DNA from 2 places in the Streptomyces sp. NPDC050423 genome. Region 1 is predicted to be linked to the other one. Evidence: riboswitches for the same ligand, from Rfam matches in the RefSeq annotation. Region 1 holds a riboswitch; the other holds the start of a gene.
The links. A riboswitch is a leader RNA that binds a small molecule or an ion and turns the genes downstream of it on or off. The one in region 1 is predicted to bind cobalamin.

Region 1 (7,440 bases):
CCAGCAGTTGGTTCTGCTGTCGGACGCGGCGCGGTGCGAAGCGCCGTGGTGGTTGCGCTCTCACCAGGCCGAGCAGGGGACTGAACACCATGCCGACCGCGGCGCCGAACAGGGCTCCGAACGCCGGGCGTCCGAAGAGGCCGAAGACCAGCAGGCCGAGCAGACAACAGCTCGCCGTGCCGATCACCGCGGGGACTACGACAAACGCGTAGCGGGGCACCCCGGCGAGCGCACGCAGCGCCCACCAGTTGAGATCGGCTGCGCCGTGTTCGCCGCCGCGGCGTCGGGAGTCAAGGCAGCCTGCGAGGAACGACAGGTATCTCTTCGCCTCGGGTGCCGGCCAGTCGCGGGAGGGGCGGGCCGGATTGCCTTCGTAGGCGCCCACCGGCGGCGACTCGAATACGACCGGGACGAACATGTCGAGGAGATGCTCCTCGATCTGCTCGCTCGCTTCGAACCGGGCCCCATCGAGGAGCTCTTCCGGGGCACTGCCCCGGGGCTGGTACGTGGCGCGAGCCAGGAAGAGCATCAGTGGCCGGGACAGGGTGGTGGCCAACGGGCCTGCGGCATCCTCACGCAGGCTGCGCAGGACGGGCTGCCAGCGGTCCAGATCGTCGGCGTCGGGGAAGTGGGACTCCAGGTACGTGACCGTGTCCTCGGGCAGCAGCGGCAGCAGACGCACCGTCCGACTGTCCAGGAAGGGTTCCTCGGCAGTCGTCGCCTGGAACTCAGCCGAGCAACAGGTCAGGACGGTGTCCGCCGGCAGGTGGGTGTTGTCGCGTAGCGTCCTGATCACCTGGGCGCGTGTCTCGGGCGGCAGCTCATCGAGTCCGTCGAGAATCGGCAGCAGCCGGCGGTGGAGGAACAGTTCCATGGCCGAGCCCTGGCCGTACTTGGTCGTGTCGTTGAGGAACCGGTAGTCCTCCGTGACGCGCCGCACCATCCAGTCCTGAAAGCTCACCGCCGGGTCCCAGGTGGACAGCTGGAGCAGCACCGGCACACGCTGCGGGTCGGCTCTACCGCACAGCGCCAGCGTAAGGGCGACGCACAGCCCAGTTTTTCCGGAGCCCACGTCGCCCACGATGACCAGGCGGGAGGGTTGGGCAAGGTAGTCGTCGATCAAGGTGTCGAGTGTGCCGTGTCGCGTCAGGGGACTGGTGTCCCCTGCGAGAGCAGCACGGGAGCGCGGATCATGGACGGTGTCCCAGCGGACGGGGATGCGGTCGACCACGAGATACTGCTTGCGCCGACCTGCCTCAGTGGTCCAGTGGCGCTCCACCGCGTGGTTCAACGCCACGGCGGCGGCGTCAAGTTGAGCGCCCTCGCTGGGTACGGCGTTCCACGCCCAGGTACGTCCGATGATGGCTTTGGCCGGGGAGGCGACCAGGATCGTCCCGCCGATCCCCAGAGCCGCCGTCACCGGCTCGAAGCCGAACTGGACCACCGCCCAGACGACCGCTCCGACCCCCGTCAGCCAGAGAGCCAAGATCCATCGCTCTCTGTTCGTCATGGAATCATGAAATCTCAACTCGACTGAATCGTCTATAGGATGGACGGTCTCCAGTGGTCAGAGCCTCGCATGTACCGACCCCACCAGCTCGGGTACCGGCTCACGGTCAAGGCCCGGTCGGCCCCCTGGTAGCGAGGCCGGCGGGCAGGCGCTGCCGCAGGTCAGCGTGGGGCCTTCCGCAGAGCTGCCGCAAGTGAGGCGACGGCTGCGGGATTGCGCGGACTCTCGACGAGGTCCACGTAGTCGAGGACGACGATGCGGTCGTTCTTGATCGCCGACACATTGGCCAGCGGCGGGTAGGACTTCAGGAACTTCCGCTTCCGGTCTGCGCTGGTGTCCCCGTAGTTGTTGATGACGATCACCTCGGGATCCCGCTCGACGACCGTTTCCCATCCCACTGTTGTCCACGTGTCCTTGAGGTCCTTCATGACGTGATCGCCGCCGGCCCTGGTGATGATGTCGTGCGGTCCGGCGTAGGCACCCGAGGTCAGAGGCTTGTCCCGGCCGTCGTCGTAGAGGAACACCCTCGGCCGGTCGGCGCCCTTCAGGGCAGTCGCCTGCGCCTGGGCCACCTCCTTCCGGAACCGTGCGACCAGGGATTCGGCACGCTTCTCGACGTCGAAGATCTTCCCCAGGTTCCGGAGATCGGTGTAGAGCGCGTCGAGTGGCGGCATCACTCCTCGCGCCTTCCCCTGCCCGTTGCGGCACGACTCGCTCAACAGGTAGGAGTCGATGCCCACCTTCTTCAGGGCTGCCGGGGTGAATCCGTCCCCCTCGTTGAAGCCGTAGTTCCAGCCCGCGAAGACCAGATCGGCGCGTGCGTCGAGGACGAGTTCCTTGTTGATCGTCTCCTTGGACAGCCAGGCGGTCTTCTCGTAGCCGTCCTTCCAGGGGACGGACGTCGGATCGCCCTTGTCGTCGGGCATCACGTAGCCCGCCATGTGGTCATCGAGTTCCAGGGCGAACATGATCTCGGTGATACCGACGTCGTTGGTGACCACGCGCTGCGGGGCCTTGTCGTAGGTCTTCTTCTCACCGCAGTTCTCGACGGTCACCGGGTAGTGGCCCCCGGCCGCAGGTGCGCTCTTGTCGTCGTTTCCGCCCTGTGGGGTGATCTCGGCGCCGCAGCCGCTGAGGGCCGTGGCAGCGGTGAGGGCGAGGCAGAGTGCGGCAGGACGTATCAGGCTGGGCATGGTGGCAGTGCTTCCTTAGGAAGGGGTGACGGGGAGGAGGCGGTCGAAGATCAGCTGTACGGCGCCGGTCTCCGGGTGCGGTACTCGATGCGCCCGGACGCCGAATACCTCAGCCAGGAGCTCAGGGGTGAGTACGTCGTACGGGGCGCCTGACGCGACGATCCGGCCCCTGTCGATGACATGGAGAACGTCGCAATGGACGGCGGCGAGATTGAGGTCGTGCAACGCCGTGAGCACGGTCAGTCCGCTGGCACGCACCAGGGCCAGCACTTCCAGCTGCTGGGCGATGTCCAGGTGGTTGGTGGGCTCGTCGAGCACCAGCGCCCGTGGCTGCTGCGCCATGGCGCGGGCAATCAGGACCCGCTGCTTCTCGCCTCCGGACAGGGTCAGGAAGCCTCGGTCGGCCAGGTGGCCGGCCCCTACCTCCGCCAGCGCCGCCTCGCACGTACGCCGGTCCTCCTCGGACGCACGCGTCGTCGGCCCCTGGTGGGGCATCCTTCCCATCGCCACGATCTCAGCGACGGTGAAGTCGAACTCGTAGGTCGACTCCTGGGGAAGCGCGGCCAGCCGGCGGGCACTCTCACGCGGACTCAGGGCGTACAGGTCCTCACCGCCGATCCGGACGGTTCCGGCAACGGGGCTCAGGGCCCGGTAGACACAGCGCAACAGGGTTGACTTCCCACTGCCGTTGGGCCCCACCAGGCCGACGAGCTGAGCGTCGCCCGCCCGCAGCGTGATCTCCTCCACCAGACGCGCGCCGGCGATCTCGACCGTCAGTGCGTCGATATCGATCCGCATCACGCGCCCCCGAAGGTGTAGGAGCGGCGGCGCATCAGCAGGACGAAGCACGGCACGCCGATCATCGCGGTCAGCACGCCGACCGGCAGTTCGGCCGGGGCGAGCAGCACGCGCGAGAGGATGTCCACCCAGATCAGCAGGACGGCCCCCGCGAGCGGTGCGACGGCCAGCAGACGGCGGTGATCCGCGCCGACCAGCATGCGTGCGGCGTGCGGGATCATCAGGCCGACGAAGCCGATCGCGCCACTCACCGCGACCAGGGCCCCTGTGACCGCGGCGGAGACCAGGAACAGCTCCTTGCGCAGCCTCCCCGCGTCCACTCCCAGCGCGGCGGCTGTCTCGTCGCCCATCGCCAGGGCATTGAGCCGGCGCGCCGACCACCCGAGGTGGGCGAGGCCGCCGATCGTGGCGCCCGCGGCAATCGGTACGGAGGACCAGGTGGCACCCCCGAGACTGCCCAGCATCCACATCATCGCGGAGCGGGCGGCCTCGCCCCGCTCCGCGGCGAACACCATGAACGTCGTGATGGCCGAGAAACCGTAGTACATGGCCGTGCCCGTCAGGACCAGTCGCAGCGGAGTCAGTCCGCGAGCGGTGCGGGCGACCGCGTATACGAGCATCATCGCGAGGAGTGCGGAGAGGAAGGCTGCCGTGGACAGGGCCCAGATGCCGAGCGCACCGAAGACTCCGAAGATGAGTACGGCGTTGGCACCGACGGCCGCGCCGGAGGAGATACCGAGGACGAACGGGTCGGCCAGGGCGTTGCGGACCATGGCCTGCACCGCGACGCCGATCGCGGACAGGCCGGCCCCGACGACCGCGGCCAGCACGGCTCGTGGAAAGCGCAGCTCCCACACGATGGTGTACCCGGGGACGTCGCCAGGAGCGATCTGCTGTCCCGTCAGACCGGCCCAGAGGTAGCGCGACGCCTCTCCCCAGGAGATCCCTGAGGCACCGATTCCGGCGCCGCAGACAAGGGAGAGAGGCAGCAGGACACACAGAGTGATCACCAGCAGGGACAGGGGTACGCGCCGGGGAGGGGCGGGCCCGCCACCGGCACGCGCCGCGCGCGAGGGCGGGGCAGGTATGCGTTCGAGGGGAGTGACCACGATCGGATCGCTTTCACCTCAGGCCGTGCACCTGCACGATCGAAGGAGCGGCCCGGACGCGAAGCGCCCTGTGCAGCGCCTCTCGCAGTCCACGGCGAATTGACAGGAGCTTTCACCGCCGCGGGTAATCGGGCTCGCGGAGCCATGAGGAGGGCTCCGCCTACCGTTGCGGGTCAGCGCCGGAATTCGACCGGACTTCCCCCGTGGGGCGTGAGCAGCTTACGGGTACCGCACGGCGCCCTCCTCCTCGCCCCTGCGCCCCGATCGCCCCTGAGCGGTCCCTGACCCGGCCGGAGAAGCCCCTGACCGGGGCACCACACGGGCGACGGCTACCTCACCGACCTGACGGTCCCGGCACGGGGCACCAGCTGCCCCACCGTGCCGTCCTGACCGCTCGGCGGATCGGAGGGCGATGACCGGGCGGGCCGTGGGTCTTCCCAGGAGGCCGCGCACAGGGACTCGGCCACGGCAGCCGTGTAACGGGCGGCGGTGAGCCAGTACATGGCGAAGCCGTCGGTGTCGGCGGGGAGGAGGCGGCCGAAGAGGTCGCGATCGCGTTGGGCCGCAGAGGCGCACAGCGCGGTCAGGAGCCCGGCGGCCGTGTGGAGGCCCGCGCGGCTGATGCGGCGGGTCTCGGCGGTGACGTCACCGAGCATGCCGAGGGCGGCCCGGCCCGCCGGAACCGTCTGTTCGACCCGGCGCTCCAGCAGGAACAGGGGCGAGTGCGCGCCGGACCCTCCGGGCTGTGGCGGGGCGAGGTGGACGGTGGCGGCCGGGTCCGGGAGGTCGGCGCGGCGCAGGCGGTCGAAGCCGAGGTCGATCGTGCCCTCGCCGGTGGGGTGCGAGCAGGCGAGGAGAGTGAGCCGGGGGTGAAGGGCGGGCACCAGGCGGCCGATGATCCTCAGCCGGGTCCCCGGCGCCGTGGCCAGCAGCATCAGGTTGTCGCGGTGGGCCAGCGCCGGATCGTCGTCGGCGACGGTGAGCCGGACGGCAACGCCTCCCTCGCACAGCGCGAGCAGGCAGGTGCCGCCGGACTCCCTCACGGCGCCGATGAGTTCGACGTCCAGGAAGAGCAGGTCGCTGCCACCGCCGTCCGGGTCCCCGTAGCGGGAGATGGACCGCAGGGCGCGGGCGGCCTGTTCGGACGGCGGCGTCTCCCACAGAGCGGCGAGCGGCGCCTGCGTCCACGCCGCGCCCCGGGCGGTAACGGCCTTGACACCCTGCCCGGCGCCCAGTCTGCCGTCCGGCGAGACCGTAGCCCCCGAGACCGCCAGACCGGCCCGGCCCAGCTCCCGGTGGGTGAGCGCGCTGTCCCCCAGGCGCACCGCCCGGTCGGCCACGCCCAGAGCGCGCCCGACGCCGCCGGGTGCCACGTCGCCGACCGTGCAGAGGCGGCCGTCGGATCCGGCGACCCAGGTGCGGACGCCGCCGTGCCCCGAGTCCGTGACCACGGGTTCGGTGAACAGGCCGTACAGGCGCAGCGCGCCACCCGGGCTGTACGGGCGGCGCACGCGGCCTCTGACTGCGGCCAGCTCCGCACCGGACGCCGTCCCCACCCGGTGTGCGGTGCCCAGGAGTTCGGCCAGGGCGGTGACGAGCTCTGCGGTGCGGTAGGACGGGTCCCCGGCGCGGGCCGCGCGCAGCAGCGTGACGACGGCCAGCGCGGCGCCTGCGGCGCGTGGCAGTTGCCGGAGCCGTGCGGTGTGCGCGGCGCGGAGGAGGGCCGCCTGGGTGACGGCGCCGGCCCCGTCGGCGCCGGCCTCCAGCACGGCGGCGCCCGCCGACCACAGGGCGTCGGCCGCAGCGCGCTGGGCCGGGCTCGCCACCTCGGGCGAGGAGGCGGAGTCGGAGGTGGGGTCGGGGGCCGGCGTGGGGTCCGTGGCGGGGGCAGAGTCGGCGGTCGGGACGGGGGCCGTAGCGGAGGCCAGTTCGGGGGTCGCCCGCGTGGGGCGGCCGGCGGTCTCCGGCACCGGGTCCGCCATGGGGGCGGCGCAGGCGGCGGCCGCGCGGTGGACGCATGCCGGGGCGAGGAGGCAGCCGCAGGTGATGGCGTCCGCCGTCGCCACCACACCGCCCGGGGCGTGCAGGCGCAACTCGGTCTCGTCGTCGACCGCGATCGTCACCGTGCCCCCGTCGCGGCGCGTCGGGCGGGCGCCGAGTTTGGTGACCGCCGCATCCAGCCGCTTGCGCAGCCGGGGCGAGAGGTCCTCCACCAGCGTAGCCGTGACCTCCGGCGCGACGGGTGGCAACTGAACGGCGGTCATGCGGTCTTCTCCCCTATCCAGCGGGCCAGTTCGAGTGGGCTGAGGGCCGCCACGGGCATGCCGGCGGCCACGAGCTGCCCGGCGACGCCCGTCGAGTAGCGGGGCCGGCCGGCGTCGTCGAGGCTGGCGCACCCGAGGACGTGGCAGCCGGTGGTCACCAGGGCCCGCACCTCGGCCAGCAGTCCGCCGAGCGGGGCGCCCTCCTCGAAGTCGCTGATCACGACGACGAGGGTGCGGGAGGGCACCTCGATCAGGCTGCGGGCGTGCCGCAGCCCGGCGGCGATGTGCGTGCCCCCGCCCACGCTCACCTCCAGCAGGAGGGAGAGGGGATCGTGCACATGGCCGGTGAGGTCGACGACCTCTGTGGAAAAGGCCAGGAAATGAGTGCTCAGGGTCGGCACCCCGGCGAGCACGGAGGCGGTCAGCGCGGACCAGATCGTGGACGCCTCCATGGATCCGGAAACATCGGTGACCAGGATCAGGCGCCAGTCGGCCGACCGGCGGACGCGGCTGCGGAACACCGGCTTCTCCGGGATCACCCGGACCGTTCCGTCGGCCGCCCGGCG
Region 2 (7,440 bases), on a different contig from region 1:
AAGATGGCCCTCGTCGCCGCCCGCCGTGCCGTGGCGGACGCCGGGCTCCGCCCGGACCGCTGGGACGGCGGCCGGGTGGGCGTCGTACTGGGCGTCGGCGTGGGCGGTGTCTCCGTACTCGTCGACAACGTCCGCAGGCTGGACGCGGACGGGCCGCGCGCGGTCTCCCCGCTCCTCGTGCCGATGATGATGCCGAACGCGGCCGCCGGGGAGGTCGCCATCGACCTGCGCGCCCACGGGCCGAGTCTGGCCCCGGCCACCGCCTGCGCGTCGGGCGCCACCGCGATCGGCCTCGCCCGAGACCTGCTGACGAGCGGGCAGTGCGATGTGGTGGTGGCGGGCGGCGCGGAGTCCGTGGTGACTCCGCTGGTGGTGACCGCGTTCGCGGGGATGGGGGCGCTCTCGGTGCGCACCGCTGATCCGGCGGCCGCGTCGAGGCCGTTCGCCGCGGACCGCGACGGATTCGTCCTCGGCGAGGGCGCCGCCGTGCTCGTGCTGGAACGGGCCGGGGACGTCCGGGCCCGTGGCGGGCGGGCGCGGGCGGTGCTGGCAGGCACGGGCGCCGCCACGGACGCCCACCACCCCACCGCACCCGACCCGGGCGGCCGGGGCGCCCAACGGGCGGTCGAGGCGGCACTGGACCGGGCGGGCTGGGCCGCCCGCGACGTGGACCACATCAACGCACACGGCACCTCCACCCCGCTGAACGACGCCATGGAGAGCGCGCTGATCGCCCGGCTCTTCCCGCACCGGCCCTCGGTGACCGCGCCGAAGGGCGTCATCGGGCACACCCTCGCGGCGGGCGGTGCGATCGAGGCGGTGGCCACCGTACTGACCCTGGAACACGGCGTCGTCCCGCCGATCGCCAACCTCGACGCGCCGCCGGCGGAGTCCGGCCTCGACTGTGTGACCAAGGAACCCCGCAGACAGCGTGTCGAACGCGCCCTCAGCCACTCCTTCGGATTCGGCGGCCACAATGTCGCCCTCGCCTTCCAACGGGCCCCGGCACCTCACTGAACAGGAGGAAATGGGCTTCCAATGCTGGAATTCGGGTGTCCTGGCTGATTCCTGATCGTTCCTGTCGTATGACCACAACGATCGACAGCACCGCTGTGACCGAACTCGGCACGGAACGGGTCGCGGACCGGCTCACCACGGTGCTCCTCGGCGCGGACGCCCGCCGGGAGCACGGCTTCTGGCAGCGGATCATCGCCACCGACATGTTCCGCAGGCCGGCATTCCCCCCGCCCGGCCCCACCCCCGACGAACGGCTCGCGCTCGCCCACGCGCGGCTGCGCGCGCTCAACAACGCGCTGGACAGCGGCGCCAGGCTGGCAGCCGACCCCCGGGCCCTGGCCGCGCTGCACGAATGGCTCGCCCCGATGGACACGTCACTCGCCACCGTCGCGGGAATCCACTACAACCTCTTCCTCGGCAGTCTGCTGGACCACGACACCGGCCGGACCCGCGACCTGTCGGACTTCCTCGCGATGCGACGCATCGGGACCTTCCTCTGTACGGAGGTGGCGCACGGCAACGACGCCGCCGCGGTCGAGACGACGGCCACCTACGACCGCGCCCGGGACGGATTCGTGCTGCACACGCCGCACCTGGGCGCGCAGAAGTTCATGCCCAACACCAGCCAGGCCGGCGGCCCCAAGACGGGGCTCGTCGCCGCCCGGCTGCTCGTCGGGGGAGCCGACCGCGGGGTCTTTTTGCTGCTGGTGCCGCTCACCGACTCGCTCCGGGCCCTGCCCGGGGTACGGATCCGCAGGCTTCCGGCACGCATGGGCAGCCCCGTCGACCACTGCCTGACCTCCTTCGACCAGGTATTCGTGGGACGCGAGGCGCTGCTCGGCGGCGTACAGGGCCAGGTCGGCGAGGACGGGGTGTTCCGCAGCGGCACCGCCGGCCGCCGACGCCGATTCCTCGCCTCCATCGCCCGCGTGACCACGGGCCGCATCTGCATGAGCGCGAGTGCGGTCGGCGGTGCCCGGACCAGCCTCGCCATCGCGGTCCGCTACTCCGGCCACCGCTATGTCTCCGGGGGCCGCACGTTGCCGCCGCTGGCGGTGATCGCCCACCGCAGCCACCACGGCCCGCTCGCCGGGGCCATGGCCACCGTCTTCGCGATGAGCCTGCTGCACCGGCGGGCCCTGGACCGATGGGAGGCGGCGGTACACGGCCCGGCGCCGGAGCGCGAGGCCGCCGGGCAGCTGGTCGACGTCGCCAAGGGATGGATCACCTGGCAGGCCAGATCAGTGATCGTCGAATGCCGCGAACGGTGTGGCGCCCAGGGCCTGCTGGAGAACAACGGGATGACCGAGCTCGTCACCGGGGTGGAGGGTGCCATCACCGCCGAGGGCGACAACCTGGCCATCCACGTCAAGGCGGCATCCGAGATGGTCATCTCCGCGGTGCCGGAGCCACTGGACGCGGGCGACGCCCCGGACGGTCCGTCGGCCGGCGGCCTGGACGATCTGCGCCACCTCGGCCGGCTCCTGGCCCAGGTGGAGCGGATCCAGTTCGCCCGCTCCCGCGCACGCATGGCGCGGGCCCCGCACGGCGGCCCGCTGAAGCGGTGGAACGCGGGGTCCGGGCCCGCGCTGCGAGGCGTCGAGGCGCACGCCTACCGGCAGGCGGCCGACGCGTACGCCGAGGCCGTCGAGGGCCTGCCCGAGGGTCCCGCCCGCGAACGGCTGACCGAGCTGGCCCGGCTGTTCGCGCTGCGCTGGATCGAACGCAACAGCGGGGACCTGCTCGTCGCCGGTCACCTCACGGCCGGCCAGGTCGAAGGGCTGACGGAGACCACCGAGCAACTCGTCGCCGCCGTCGCCGCCCACCTGCCGGACCTCGCCGCCTCCTTCGGGCTGCCGGAGGAACTGCTCGCCGACTGGCCCATCGCGGGGGCCCGCTACGCCGAGGCGTACGACGACCCGGAGGCGTCCTGGCACACCGCCGGGCAGCCGGCACCCGCCGGGGGCGAGTGGTGAGAGCCGGGCCGGAGCGGGCAGCGCCCGCGCCGCTGCGCCGTGCGGCCGAGGCGGCACAGCGGCTCGGGGTCGGTGTCGTGCTCCTGGCCTTCTGGGGCACCGCGGCCGTGTTGTCGCGGTGGTGTCCGGGGACACGGGGCCACGGAGGCGAATCGGTTCGCCGCAAGGCGTAACTGGACGGACGCTGCTCAGTTACTCCGGCGTCGGGGCGGTGAGAGGCACCGCCCCGGGCACCCCCGCCGGACGGGCATGATGGAGAGGAAGACCATGAGCGCGATTCACCCCACGATCACCGAGGTACTCAGCCGTACCTTCAGGGTGCCTGTGGCCGAGATTCTCCCGGAATCCACGATGGACAGCCTGGACATGGACTCCCTGGCAGTCGCCGAGTTCGCCGTCGTCATGAGGGAGGCCCTCGGCGTCGAGCTGGACCCGAGCACCCTGCACAGGGACACCAGCCTCGCCGGGCTCACGGAGTTCCTCCGGGCGTCGGCCGGCGGCGAGGCACCGGTGAGCGCCGCCCGATGAAGACGCCCGCCATCGCCGTCACCGGCCTGGGAATGATCACCCCGGCCGGCAACGACACCGAGTCCACCTGGGACGGCGTGTGCGCCGGGGTCAGCCCGGCCCGCACCGTCCCCGCACTCGCAGGGTGCGCGATCGACTTCGCCTGCACGGTCGACGGCATGGACCTGGACGCCGCGATCGGTCGCCGTACGGCCTTCCGCATGGGCAGGTACGCCAAATTCGCCGTACTCGCCGCGCGGGAGGCGGTCGCCGACGCGGGACTCGACCCGGGCGGCTGGGACGGCAGCCGGGTCGCGGTCGTCGTCGGCACCAGCAGCGGCGGCTCCGCCGGTCTCACCGACCAGGCGCTGGTGCTGGAACGGCGCGGACCCGAGGCGACCTCGCCCTCCGGGATCCTGCTCACCATCCCGAACATGCCGGCCGCCGAGATCGCGATCGAGATGGGCGCCACGGGCCCGAGCCTGGCGCCCTGCACCGCCTGTTCGTCCGGGATCACCGCACTGTCCGTGGCCCGGGACCTGCTCGCCACCGGGCAGTGCGATCTGGCGATCGCGGGAGCCACCGAATCGACCCTCTTCCCGATCGCCATGACCGGATTCGCCAGATCCGGCGCGGCCGCCCGCGCGGACGGGGACCTGTCCCGGCTCAGCCGGCCCTTCGCAGCCGACCGGGCCGGGCTCGTCATGGGGGAGGGCGCCGCCGTCATGGTGCTGGAGCGCGCGGCCGACGCCGAGGCCAGGGGCGCCGAGCCGCGCGCGCTGCTCGCGGGCACCGGCGCCACCACCGACGCCCACCACCCCACCAGCCCGCACCCCGACGGCCGGGTCGCCCAGGCCGCCGTCGAGGCCGCGCTGCGCGACGCGGGCTGGCAGGCCGCGGACGTCGAGCACATCAACGCGCACGGCACGGCCACACCGCGCAACGACGCGGCCGAAGCCGCCCTCATCGGCCGGGTCTTCCCGCACCGGCCGCCCGTCACCGCGCCCAAGGGCGTACTGGGCCACTGCATGGGCGCGGCCGGAGCGATCGAGGCGGGGCTGACGATCCTCACCCTCCAGCGCGGAATCATCCCGCCGGTCGCCAACCTGGACGCACCCGCGCCCGGGTTCGACATCGAGTGCGTCACCAAGCAGCCGCTGGTGCTGCCGGTACGGCGTGCCGTCAGTCACTCCTTCGGATTCGGTGGACACAACGCCGTGGTCGCGCTCCTGCGGCCCTAGGAACACCTAGGCCGTTTCCGGCCGGTGGAGCGGTCCGGGACCCGCCCGTTCCACCGGCCGCACCGCCGCTGAGCTGCGAAGAGGTCGTGGTAGCGTGCCTGGGCCAGTCGAACTCCACGTAGGGGTCAGGGAATCCGGTGCGAATCCGGAACTGACGCGCGGCGGTGAGGGGGACGGGCGGGGCCAACGGCCACTGGGAGCCCCATGGGTTCCCGGGAAGGCGTCCCGACCGTGCGAACCCGAGTCCGAAGACCTGCTGGCGCCCGCGGTCCGGCACCGGGTCGCGGAACTCCGTACACCGGGCCCCGCGCATGGGCCCAGAGACGCCGAGGTACTTCGTGCCGCCCATAGGCGGCCCCGTCCGCTCCGCCGCCCTGCTCACGGCCGGAATCGTCCTGCTGACTGCCTGCGGCGGTGGCGGTGACAGCTCCGCAGCCAAGTCCACCGGGGGCGAGGGCTATCCGGTGACCCTGAAGAACTGCGGGCGCACCGTCACCGTGGAAGCCGCCCCGCGCCGGGCCGTCCCGGTCGACCAGGGGTCCACCGAGATCCTCCTCTCACTCGGCCTCGCCGACCGGCTGGCCGCGATGTTCTGCGACCGGATCGTGGTGATGAACGCGGGACGGGTGGTCGCGGGCGGGGTCCCGGCCGAGGTGATCACCCAGGAGCTCATCGCGGAGGTCTACCGGGTCAGGGCCGTCGTGACACCTGACGGCCCCGAGGGGCGGCCCTCGGTGCGCTTTCGCCCGGGGCGGCCCTGAGCCGACACGAGCCCGCGGCACACGAGAGGGCGGACCCCGTTGTGCGGGTCCGCCCCTCGCTCCTGTCCGGTACGCCTGGGACGGCGCGGTGCGCGGGGGTCAGCGGCGCCGTCCCTGACCGAACTCGCCGCCCATGTCCTTGCCGCCGATGTCCTTGCCGTCCTTGGTCATGCCGTCCGCGTAGTCGATCTGCTCCTTGCGCAGTTCCGCGGAGACTTCCTTCTGCTCGGTCACCTTCTTCGTTTCCATCCGCACCCGTTCGACCGGCACGGTCTCCTTCCGCATCGTGGCGCGTTCGGCGTGCAGGGTGACCTCCACATCCTGCTCGTTGATGTCCGAGCGGGCAGCCTTGTCACCGGGCTGGAGCGGCTCGCGCACGACGCGTACCTCTTCGTGCGTCACGGGCACGGTCCGGGTGACGTTCTCGGTGACGACGTACTTGTGCAGCCGGGCCTTGCCGCTCTCGTACTCCTCGGTGCCGATGCTCAGCTGCTCCTCGGAGCGGATGAGTTCCTCCTTGCCGCTCAGGTCGGCGGAGGCGGACCGTTCGGCGCCCGTTCCGGCTCCGACCAGCGGACGGGCCGTACCGGAGGTCTCGGCGTCCCGGTGCTTGCCCGTGCCGGCGCCCGCCGTACCGGCGGTGCCGGTCGTCGCCTTGCGCTCGGCTGCGGCGTTGGCGCCCATGGTCCCGGCTCCTACCCCGGCGGCCGCACCCGCTCCGGCCGCGCCCATGGTTCCGGTCCCGGAAGTGGTCGGGGTACCGGTGCCGGCGGAACGGTCGCCGAGCTTGCCGCCGGTGTTCCTGGTCAGTCCGTAGTGCCGGTAGAGCTCCTCCTCCTCGGAGACGGAGAGATGAGCGTCCGCGTCCACCCGGGGGGCTTCCTTGACGCGGTCCTTCGGATGGGAGATGTGCAGGTCGGAGCCCACGCGACGGGCTCCGGCGAGAGGCACGAAACTCTCCTTCATACCGAACAGGCCGGTCTTCACCGTGATCCAGTCCGGTCGGCCGGTGTTGTCGTCGACATACACCCGCCCCACGTTGCCGATCTTCTCGCCCGCGGTGTCGTACACCGTCAGGCCGTCGAGCTCTCCGGAATCCGTGAAACCGTCAGCGGCTCCCATGACCGATTCCTCCTACCCCGGGCGCGTCCTGTAGGTGGGTCCAGCAGGTAAGGCGCGTCCGGATTCCATCGCGCCTCACCCGGATGGACGCTGCAACTTCCCGGCCGGTGGGGGCGGGGTGCCGTACACCCGGCCCGTGGGCGCAGGCCCCGTGCGATGCCGTTGTGGACCGTACAGCCGGGTTAGGCCAATCGAGTGAGGGGCGGGCGACTGCGGCCCGCCCGGCGTGCCACCGTCACGCGGTCTTCCGTGACCGCCCCTGAGCAGGCCGTTCCCGCCGCGAGGCGAATTTCCGGCAAACCCTTGACACCCGTTGGGCCTGGCAGCATCCTTTCGCCAGAAATCGCAACGCCGTTGCGATTTCCGCACCGACAGATGGACGAAGTGGACGAAGGAGGCCCGGCCCATGGCTGAGCGCGGCACGGACACCACTACCCCGGCCCGCGACGGACAGCAGGCCCCCGGAGTGCTGCAGACCGTCGACCGGGCCCTGCTCGTCCTGCTCACGTTCACCGAACAGCGGCCCGAGTGGGGCGTCAGCGAACTGGCCCGCCACCACGGCTGGGACAAGGCGGTCGTCCAGCGCCTGCTCACCACCCTGAGCGCGCGCGGCTTCCTGCTCTGCGACGACGACAGCCGCCGCTACCGCCCCGGCCCGGCCCTGTCCCGGCTGGCCAGGGTCAGCGAGCACAGCGGAGTGCTGTCCTCGATCTCCCGGCCGATACTCGCCCGGCTGCTCCGCGAGACCGGCGAGAGCATCGTCCTCAACGTCCCGCACGGTGGCAGTTACCGCTGCGAAGCCGCCGTCGACGGCAC

Region 2: linked by a shared signal. The riboswitch ahead of AB0I52_RS26980 (ABC transporter substrate-binding protein) and the one ahead of AB0I52_RS15975 (iron ABC transporter permease) in region 1 are both predicted to bind cobalamin.

The regions. Positions count from the first base shown of each region.
Region 1 covers NZ_JBFAJY010000018.1:86,239-93,678, reverse strand. The annotation lists gene AB0I52_RS15990 (NACHT domain-containing protein) at 1-1,510, opposite strand, end outside; gene AB0I52_RS15985 (ABC transporter substrate-binding protein) at 1,672-2,703, opposite strand; gene AB0I52_RS15980 (ABC transporter ATP-binding protein) at 2,719-3,501, opposite strand; gene AB0I52_RS15975 (iron ABC transporter permease) at 3,501-4,610, opposite strand; cobalamin riboswitch at 4,712-4,863, opposite strand; gene AB0I52_RS15970 (hypothetical protein) at 4,940-6,874, opposite strand; gene AB0I52_RS15965 (DUF5682 family protein) at 6,871-7,440, opposite strand, start outside.
Region 2 covers NZ_JBFAJY010000042.1:68,965-76,404, reverse strand. The annotation lists gene AB0I52_RS27000 (beta-ketoacyl-[acyl-carrier-protein] synthase family protein) at 1-1,017, shown strand, start outside; gene AB0I52_RS26995 (acyl-CoA dehydrogenase) at 1,086-2,993, shown strand; gene AB0I52_RS26990 (acyl carrier protein) at 3,261-3,521, shown strand; gene AB0I52_RS26985 (beta-ketoacyl-[acyl-carrier-protein] synthase family protein) at 3,518-4,741, shown strand; cobalamin riboswitch at 4,829-5,017, shown strand; partial or broken gene AB0I52_RS26980 (ABC transporter substrate-binding protein) at 5,053-5,328, shown strand; partial or broken gene AB0I52_RS26975 (ABC transporter ATP-binding protein) at 5,320-5,502, shown strand; gene AB0I52_RS26970 (PRC and DUF2382 domain-containing protein) at 5,602-6,624, opposite strand; gene AB0I52_RS26965 (IclR family transcriptional regulator) at 7,031-7,440, shown strand, end outside.